DNA from 2 places in the Pantoea osteomyelitidis genome. Region 1 is predicted to be linked to the other one. Evidence: predicted binding sites of a transcription regulator. Region 1 holds the regulator's gene; the other holds the start of a gene.

What was found. Region 1 encodes CRP, which controls carbon source genes, mostly activating them, when cyclic AMP is high. Its sites were predicted from a motif close to ATGTGANNNNNNTCACAT; they were not measured.
Region 2: the regulator CRP is predicted to act here: its motif matches at 3,011-3,028, upstream of deoC (deoxyribose-phosphate aldolase).

Annotation. Positions count from the first base shown of each region.
Region 1 is NZ_JBGFSN010000008.1:18,602-23,433, reverse strand. Features, by position in the region: gene ABU178_RS16905 (YccS/YhfK family putative transporter) at 1-1,890, opposite strand, end outside; gene crp (cAMP-activated global transcriptional regulator CRP) at 1,949-2,581, opposite strand; gene ABU178_RS16895 (OsmC family protein) at 2,884-3,288, shown strand; gene ABU178_RS16890 (phosphoribulokinase) at 3,324-4,193, opposite strand; gene ABU178_RS16885 (YheU family protein) at 4,268-4,486, opposite strand; gene ABU178_RS16880 (hydrolase) at 4,490-4,832, opposite strand, start outside.
Region 2 is NZ_JBGFSN010000003.1:314,809-319,640, reverse strand. Features, by position in the region: gene ABU178_RS03800 (aldose 1-epimerase family protein) at 1-694, opposite strand, end outside; gene fucP (L-fucose:H+ symporter permease) at 691-2,016, opposite strand; gene rbsK (ribokinase) at 2,026-2,943, opposite strand; gene deoC (deoxyribose-phosphate aldolase) at 3,121-3,801, shown strand; gene deoR (DNA-binding transcriptional repressor DeoR) at 3,818-4,582, shown strand; gene ABU178_RS03775 (2-hydroxyacid dehydrogenase) at 4,585-4,832, opposite strand, start outside.

The sequences.
Region 1 (4,832 bases):
TTTGTCATATTCCAGCCGCTGCTGGCAACGCTGCAACGCGATTTCACAGGATTGCAGATAGCGCTGCGCCAGCTCAGAGGTCAACATGGTGTGCTCACGCGCCAGAATCGTCATTGCATTGATGTGCTCGACGATAAACTGGCTGTGCGTCACCCACAGACGCATATCCTTGAGATACTCCGGGTTAAAGGCAGGCTCCTGCATCGCCTGATTCAACGAATTGAACAGCGCGTTGTGCGCCTGATTCACGCGTATGCGCTGGTACGCCAGCTTTCCCGACGCCTGCTCCGGCCCAAGCAGCATCTGCAACGCTTCCTGGTAGGTTTCCAGCGCATCGTGCGCATTCTGTCGCAGCAGGCCGCTCTGCCACTGCGGCCAGAGCCAGATCATCCCGCCAAAAGCGATCAGACAACCCATCAGCGTATCCATCAGGCGCGGCAGCAAAAACTGCGCGCCGTTCAGCGAGAGCAGTTGCAGTGAGTACACCGCCGTGACGGTAAAGCCGACCATTGCCCAGCCGTAAGATTTGCGGATAAACAGATAGCTGATCAGGGTAATCGCCAGCATGCCGGAAAGCACGATTGATTCCGGCACGGCGAAGCGCAGCGTCGCCGCCGCGATCACCAGCCCGGCAAAGGTGCCGAGCGCCCGGTGCTGAATACGGACCCGCGTGGCGTTATAGCCGTTCTGACTGACAAACATGATGGTCATCAATATCCAGAAGGGCTTGGGAATATTAAAGAACAGCGCCAGCGTGCTGCCAAACATCAGCATCACGGCAAAGCGTGCCGCGGTGCGCAGCGCGGCGGACTTGAGCGACAGATAGCTGCGCAGGGCGGCGAGCAGCGGCAGACGGCGCTGGCGATCGGCCATCAGGTCGCGCTGATAGAGCGGCTTCTGGCTGCGCAACACGCGCGCGATGCGGCTGAAGTGATAGAGGCAGAAGTTGCCCACCGGATTATCCGGATGCTGGCGGGCGATCTTCTCCAGCGCGCCGAGCTGCTTATCCATGTCGAACCGGTCCGGCAGCTGATGATAAAGAATGTCGTCCGCCAGTTCGCGCAGGCGCGTGGAGATGGTTTTGGCATTCCAGCGGATCACCGCTTCGGCGTGGCTCTGCTCCACCAGCTTCTGCACCTCTTCCGGCTGATGCAGGCTGACGGAAATATGCTCCTGCAGATCGAGCGCAACCTGAAAGGCGCGCGTCAGCCGCTTATGGCTGTTGTCCCGGCTGGCGGAGAGCATGTGCATCTGCTGATAGCAGGTGGTGATGAGATCCACCGCTTTTTGCTGGCGCGTTAGCAGCGGCGGCAGCGCTTTTTCCGGATCGGTGAGCTGCGTCAGCAAGGTATATTTGGCGTCGCAGTAATCCGCCAGCTCGCGAAAAAGCAGGCTCAGGGTTTCGCGCATCGGCTGCTCTTTCCACAGCCAGAACCAGAACCAGTTGAACAGCCCATACCAGAGCGTGCCGCCGATATAGAGCAGCGGCGGCACCCAGACAGGCATATGCCCTTCCAGGCCGAGAGTGAAGATGGCAGCGATCAGCGCGCCGGGCAGCAACCGTCCATGCAGTGGACTGATCTCGCCGGTAACGCCCAGCAGCAGCGGCATCAGAAACAGAATCAGCGGCAACGGCACTTGCTTCAGCGTCAGCCACTGGATCAGCAAACTGCTGGCGGCAAACAAACTGCCGCCGACAATCAGCCGTTTAAAAAAACGTTTATGGGGCGTGTCCAGACCGGCGATATTGCAGCAGGCGGGCACCAGCGAGAACAGCAGTCCGTTTTGCAGATCGCCCAGCAGCCAGCCGAGCGTCACCGGCAGGCTAAGAACCAGCGTTTGCCGCAGGGCGTAGTTGACTTCAGGATGGTAGATGATTCGGCGCCACATCAGCTCATCGCAAATAAAAACGGCGCGATGTTGCCATCACGCCGTGAGTGATACGGAATTAGCGGGTGCCGTAGACGACGATCGTTTTGCCGTGTGCGGAGATCAGATTCTGATCTTCCAGCATTTTCAGAATACGTCCGACGGTTTCGCGTGAGCAGCCAACGATCTGACCGATCTCCTGACGGGTGATTTTGATCTGCATCCCGTCGGGGTGGGTCATGGCGTCCGGCTGTTTCGCCAGGTTAAGCAGCGTCTGAGCGATGCGGCCCGTCACATCAAGGAAAGCTAAATTACCCACTTTCTCTGAAGTCACCTGCAGGCGACGCGCCATCTGCGATGAGAGGCGCATTAAAATATCCGGGTTCACCTGGATCAGCTGGCGAAATTTTTTATAGGAAATTTCAGCCACTTCGCACGCGGTTTTCGCGCGTACCCAGGCACTGCGCTCCTGGCCCTCTTCAAACAGGCCAAGCTCGCCAATAAAATCGCCCTGATTCAGATAGGAGAGGATCATCTCTTTACCTTCTTCATCTTTAATCAGCACCGCAACGGCGCCTTTCACGATGTAGTAAAGCGTTTCAGCCTTTTCGCCCTGGTGAATCAAGGTACTTTTCGATGGGTATTTATGAATATGACAATGGGACAGGAACCATTCGAGTGTAGGGTCTGTTTGCGGTTTTCCGAGAACCATTCTCTGTTATCCTCTGTTGTAATCGTGCCCAAAATACAGGGGGCCGTTTTCCCTGTCAGGCGGTGAAATCGTCAAGCGTTTCCCATTCAGGAAATTATTCGGGTCTCCGTCGTGAGCTGTGCTCGTGATTCGTCCCGCATTCGTCTATAAGTGACGAAAAATATTTTCAGCTCTGTTTGTAGCACAGCTTTCACCGACTGTCTTGTGTTGTCTCGCTTCAGCAAACGGCGAATCCGGCCGATTGCTGTTTCGCCGGCGAGGGCGTACTCTGACGTTAACTAAATGAATCAGGAGAGTTTATTATGCAGGCTCGTGTGAAGTGGGTTGAAGGGCTGACATTTTTGGGAGAATCCTCATCCGGTCATCAGGTGCTGATGGATGGCAACTCGGGCGACAAAGCGCCGAGTCCGATGGAGATGGTGCTGATGGCCGCAGGCGGATGCAGCGCTATTGACGTAGTGTCGATCCTGCAAAAAGGACGCAACGAAGTGGCGGACTGCGAAGTGAAGCTGACCTCCGAGCGCCGCGAAGAGGCGCCGCGCATTTTTACCTATATTAATCTGCACTTTATTGTCAGCGGCAAAGATCTTAGCGACAAAGCGGTGGCGCGCGCGGTGGATCTCTCAGCGGAAAAGTACTGCTCGGTGGCGATCATGCTGGGCAAAGGCGTGGAGATCACCCACAGCTACGAAGTCGTGGCGCAGTAACGCCAGCGTGAGGCCGGACGCGGCGGCCTCACAGCTTATTCGATACGTTTCCCTTCGATCAGCCGTTTTACCAGCGGCCCCATGATCAACTCCATCGCCAGACCCATTTTGCCGCCCGGCACCACCAACGTGTTGATGTGCGAAATAAATGATCCCTGCAACATCGCCAGCAGATAGGGAAAATCGATCCCTTCCAGCCCGCGAAAATGGATCACCACAAGGCTCTCATCCAGCGAGGGAATACTGCGGGCGGCGAAGGGGTTTGAGGTGTCGACCGTGGGCACGCGCTGGAAGTTGATATGGGTGCGTGAAAACTGCGGGGTAATAAAGTTGATGTAGTCTTCCATCGATCGCACTACCGAATCCATCACCGCCTCGCGCGAGTGGCCGCGCTCGCTGGTATCGCGCACCAGCTTCTGAATCCACTCCAGGTTGACGATGGGCACCACGCCCACCAGCAGATCCACTTTCTCTGCCACGTTGTGCTGCTGCGTCACTACGCCGCCATGCAGTCCTTCATAAAACAGCACGTCGGTATTGGCGGGCAGCGGCTGCCAGGGCGTAAAGGTTCCCGGCACTTGATTCCACGGCACCGCTTCATCGTAGGTATGAAGATATTTGCGCGACTGCCCGTGGCCGCTGTGACCATACTCGGTAAAAGTCTGCTCCAGCAGGCCGAAATCGTTGGCTTCCGGGCCGAAATAGCTGATGTGACGACCGAGATCGCGCGCTTTGCGGATCGCCATATCCATTTCCGGCCGCGTGTAGCGATGGAAACTGTCACCCTCCAGCTCGGCCGCGTGCAGACTCAGCTGTTGAAAGATTTTACGAAAGGCGAGGCTGGTGGTGGTGGTGCCGGCGCCGCTGGAACCGGTAACGGCGATAATCGGATGCCTGGCTGACATGATAAAACTCCCTGTTAAGATCGGGCGATGTGCATTGTTAGCATGATTGCCGCCCCAGTGTCATCCGCTCTCCGTCAGCCGCGAAACTCGCCGCGCGGCATGATGTTGACCGTTTCATGCAGTTCAGACCAGACCAGCACCGCCTCACCGCGCTCCAGCTGACGCCGGACATCCTCGACTTTTTCCGCCAGGCTGCGCTCCTCTGCGCCATAATCGGTGCCTTCGCGCAGCACAAAGGCCTCAATCAGATTGGCGAGCGTTTCGGGATCCACTTGTTGCCAGGGAATTATCACAGCTTAGTTTTCCAGATAAGGTGAAAGCCAGTGCGGCACGCGTCGTTCAAGCCACATCTGCGGCTTGCGCAGCGTACCCCCCACAAAGCCAACGTGACCGCCGTAGCGGGTCAGTTGATAAGTAATGTTAGCAGGTAACCGCGTCGGATCCGGGATCACCTCGTCAGTCATAAAAGGATCGTCCTGAGCGTGGATGATCAGCAGCGGCTTACGCACATCAGGCAGCAGCGGCATGGCGCTGGCGCGACGGTAATAATCGGCGGCATCATGGAAGCCGTGCGCGCGGGCGGTAATGGCATCGTCGAAATCGCGCAGCTTGCGCAGCGCTTTCAGCTGTAACAGGTTG
Region 2 (4,832 bases), on a different contig from region 1:
CCTCAGGTTTCTGCGCCAGCTGTTCGGTGTAAGCGAGCCAGCCAGGGGTTGGCCGCACATGGGCCGGGACGGTGCTGCGCAGAGCAAAGGCTTTATCGGGCACGCTTTGCCGGAAGCGTCCCTGCGTTACCCAGGCATAATTAAGGTGGCACATGTACTGCAGAGGCATCGGCGCACCCGCCAGGTTGGTAACCATCATGTCAATATGCAGCCGCGACGCATCCGCCTGCAGGCGCACCGCCGGTTCTGCACGATAATGGTGACCGAATCCTTTCACATACTCGACCTCCCCCTCCAGCGAAAGGGTATCTGCCTCCAGCACGATTGCTGCGTTGTCCATGCGCGCGCAGGGCATTTCGCCATGCAGTGGATGCGTATCCTCTGCGGCCGGGCAGCCGTTGGCCAGCAGACCCGAGTGAAAAGCAAAACAGCCATAAGTATCAATAATATTGTTGCCCGGCAGCGGCTGCTTAAAGCTGTGTCCCATGCTGAGCGTATGGCCGTCGAAGGCTGCATCCCAAATCATCTGCCCGTAAAAGGGCAGCACAATTACGCTGCCGCGACGATTTTGCAGCCGCACCGCCTCAATGCCTGCCGGATAACGAAACAGCGTGACCTCAAAGTCGTTGCTTTTCAGCAGCGTCACAGGCATGTCGTGAAACTGATCGCGACGTAACGGTAAGTGGGTTTTCATGGCAACTCCTCCACCAGATGGCCTGCCGCTGTCGCCCGATCTCTATGACGCAGCTCGCCCCAGAAATAGAAGCCAACCCAGGCAAAGCACAGCAGGGAAACGCCAAAAGCCAGCTGCATCGAGCCCAGGTGGTCGGAGACATAGCCCTGTAACGCAGGCACAAACGCCGCACCGACAATCGACATCACGATAAAAGCCCCGGCGACTTCCGTATATTTATTTTCTACCGTCGCCAGCGTCCCGGCATAGATAGTGGCCCAGCAGGGACCAAACAGCACGCTGACAAAGACGGCCGCATAAACAGCGGAGAAATTGGGCACGAACATCACCCATGCCAGCGTTAGCACGCCCAGCAGCGAGTATACAATCAATACTTTTTCCGCCCGGAAGCGCGTCATCAGGAAATTGGCCACAAACTTACCGATAAAGAAGCAGATAAAGCTGTAGATCATAAAGTTTGAGGCGTGCCGCTCGTTAAGCGCGCCCAGCGTCAGGGCAAGTCGGATGGTGAAAGACCATACCGCAACCTGCATCCCGACATACAGGAACTGCGCAACGATGCCGCGTCTGAAGTGGCGATTGTTCGCCAGGTAGCGGAAGGTTTCGCCCAGCGAAGGCAGCGCTTTTTCGTTGCTTTCCGGTTTGCAACGCGGATAGCGCGTAAACATAAACAGCAGCATCACCACAACCAACACCATTACCAGGTATTTATAGGGTTCCAGCGTATGCTCCAGCATAGTGAGACGAAACGCATGCGCCTGCGCTGCGCTCATGCCCGCCATCTGGCTTCCCAGGCTGTCGCCATCCTGAAACACCAGATATTTGCCTAATATAATGCCCATCAGAGCGCCAACCGGATAAAACGTCTGGCTGATGTTCAGACGCAGGATGGCATGCTTGCGATGACCAATCATCGAGCTATAGGTATTGGCTGCGGTTTCAAGAAAGCTGAGCCCGACAGCAATGGCAAAAATAGCCGCCAGAAACATGGTGTAGGTTGCCATATGGGACGCCGGATAAAACAATATGCAGCCCAGGATGTAAAGCGCCAGCCCCATCAGAATCGCCAGCTTGTAACTCGCCTTACGGATCACCAGCGAGGCCGGAATCGCAATAAGAAAGTAACCGCCATAGAAGGCGCTCTGTACCAGCGCGCTGGCAAAATCGCTCAGGGCAAACACGCTCTTGAACTGCGTGATCAGAATGTCATTTAAGCTGGCGGCACATCCCCAAAGCGGAAACAGGCAGGAGAGCAAAATAAACTGAAAAAGCGGCGTTTTATTAAGGTAGCCATCAGGCTGCTGGACAATGTTTGGTTGCATAACAAGGCCTCAGTTAACGTTATGAAAACGCTGGAAGGTCTCCGCGTCCGGATAAGAGCGCTGTGTGCCACGTCGGGTGACGCTACAGGCGGCATAGGCGGACGCCAGCTGCATCGCCTGGGCGACGTCGCCTGTTTTTATCAGCGAATGGGCAAAACAGCCGATAAATGCATCTCCTGCGCCGCTGGTATCCACGGCGTTGACGGGCGTTGGCGCGACCCGATACGTCTCTGTACCGTGCATCCATAGCGCGCCCCGGCTGCCAAGCGTGATGATCAAATTTTTCAGGCCCCGTTTCAGCAACGACTGACCCGCAGCTTCTACCTGCTCATCAGTCTTTACGGGCAGGCCGGTAAGGATTTCCAGTTCGGTCTCATTTGGCATGAAATAGTCGCACTGGCAGGCGTAGTGGATATCCAGGTTCGCCACTGCAGGGGCCGGATTAAGGATGACTTTGATACCCTGCCGACGGGCAAAATCGATGGCGTAATAGACTGTCTCCAGCGGGATCTCCAGCTGCAGAATCAGCAGCTGACAGCTTTTCAACGCTTCTGCCGCCGTATCAATATCAGTGGGTTTCAGATAGTCATTGGCACCTTTCACGATCAAAATGCGATTTTGCGACTGGTCATCGACAAAGATCGGCGCGACGCCGCTGGAAGTGCCAGGCATTGTTGTCACATAGCGCGTGTCTATACCCTGCTGTTGCAGGTTCGCGAGCGTATTCGCCGCAAACAGGTCATCACCGACTTTGCTTACCATCATCACCTGCGCGCCCAGTTTTGCCGCGGCCACCGCCTGATTTGCCCCTTTTCCTCCACAACCAATCGCAAAGTCGGGTGCCTCCAGGGTTTCGCCTGCTTTAGGTAACGTGTTGGTGTAGGTGATGAGATCCACCATGTTGGATCCAATAACCGCAATCTCCATTTTTTCTCCCGGCTGTGTTTAGCAAAAATGTTATAAAAATAACACTAACAGGTCTTTATCGTTAATTTTGTGACAATAATCCCACCGCGATTATTTTAGTTAATCGCTTTTTGCGGTGATTGACAGCAAACCTGCAATGTTATTATTTTAACAAAAACCCTCATCAAGGAGAGCACCATGAGCCAGACCATTTCCGATTTTGCCCGCTATATCGATCATACTTTGCTGGCGGCAGACGCCACCGAAGCACAGATTCGTCAGCTTTGTGCGGAAGCCAGGCAGCATCATTTTTATGCTGTTTGCGTCAACGCGGGTTATGTCCCGCTGGCCAAATCCAGTCTTGATAACAGCCCGGTGAAAATCTGTGCCGTGATCGGTTTTCCGCTGGGCGCAACCTTGAGCGCCGTGAAAGCATTTGAAGCGCAAAGCGCTATCGCCGCAGGCGCACAGGAGATCGATATGGTGATCAATACGGGCTGGTTGAAAAGCGGTAACCTCGCGGCGGTTGAGGCGGATATCGCTGCCGTACGTGAAGTTTGCGGGTCGATCCCTTTAAAGGTAATATTGGAAACTTGCCTGCTCAGCGAGACGCAAATCATTAAAATTTGTGAAATTTGCCGTGATTTGCAGGTCGCATTTGTAAAAACATCAACCGGTTTCAGCACCGGTGGCGCACGGACAGAAGATGTCAGGCTGATGAAAGCCACCGTGGGCGAGCAGGTCGCAGTAAAAGCCTCGGGCGCGGTACGCGATCGTCAGACCGCGCAGGCGATGGTTGAAGCAGGCGCAACACGGATCGGAACCAGCGCTGGCGTGGCGATTGTCACTGATGCGATGTCTGCTACCACAGGGTATTAAATAAACAGAGATGGTGATGGAAACCCGGCGCGACGAACGTATATATAAGCTGGCTCAGGCGTTGAAGCGCACTGACAAGCTTCACCTGAAAGATGCCGCTCAGCTGTTGGGCGTTTCAGAAATGACCATTCGCCGCGACCTGAATGAAGCGGGTTCGGTGGTGGTACTGCTGGGCGGCTATATCGTCAGCGATCCGAAAAGTCATGCCGGGCACTATTTTGTTTCCGATCAACATGGCCAGAATGCGGCGAAAAAGCAGCGGCTGGCGCAAGCTGCCGCCAGCCTGATCGATGAAAACGATACGGTGTTTTTCGATTGCGGCACTACCGTGCCTTATATCGTGGACGCCTTGCCTGACACCCTGCCCTTTACCGCCATCTGCTGTGCGATGAATACCTTTCTGGCGCTGAAAGAGAAACCCGCGTGCAACGTCATCCTGAGCGGCGGAGAATTTCATGCTGATAACGCACTGTTTACGCCGATCGGCACCCACTCCATCCTGGACGATCTCTGCCCGACGCTGGCGTTTATCTCTGCCGCCGGTATCGACAGCGAACAGGGCGCAACCTGTTATAACCTCAACGAACTGGCGATGAAACACCATGCCATGCGGCGCGCGCGTCAGCGCGTGCTGGTGGCGGATAGCAGTAAATATGGCAAGGTGCTGCCCGCCAGAATCGGCGAACTGCAACGTTTCGATCTGCTGGTGAGCGACAGCGCGCCGGAAAAGACGCTGCAAGCATGGCTGACGCAGCATAAGGTGCCGCTGCGCCTGCCCTGACATTACGCCCAGCGGTTTTCAATCGTCTCGCCGTCACGCAGACGGCGCAGGTTGTCGCATACGCCCGCCACGTTGCCCGCCAGCGAAATGTCCGTCACGCCGCCAATATGCGGCGTGGCGATCACATTATGACGGAAGACCACATCCTGTGGGTCCGGCGGCTCCTGCCAGAAAACGTCCAGCCCGGCGCCCGCCAGGGTTTGCCTCTCCAGCGCCGTCAGAAAGGCGGACTTTTCAATCAGCCCGCCGC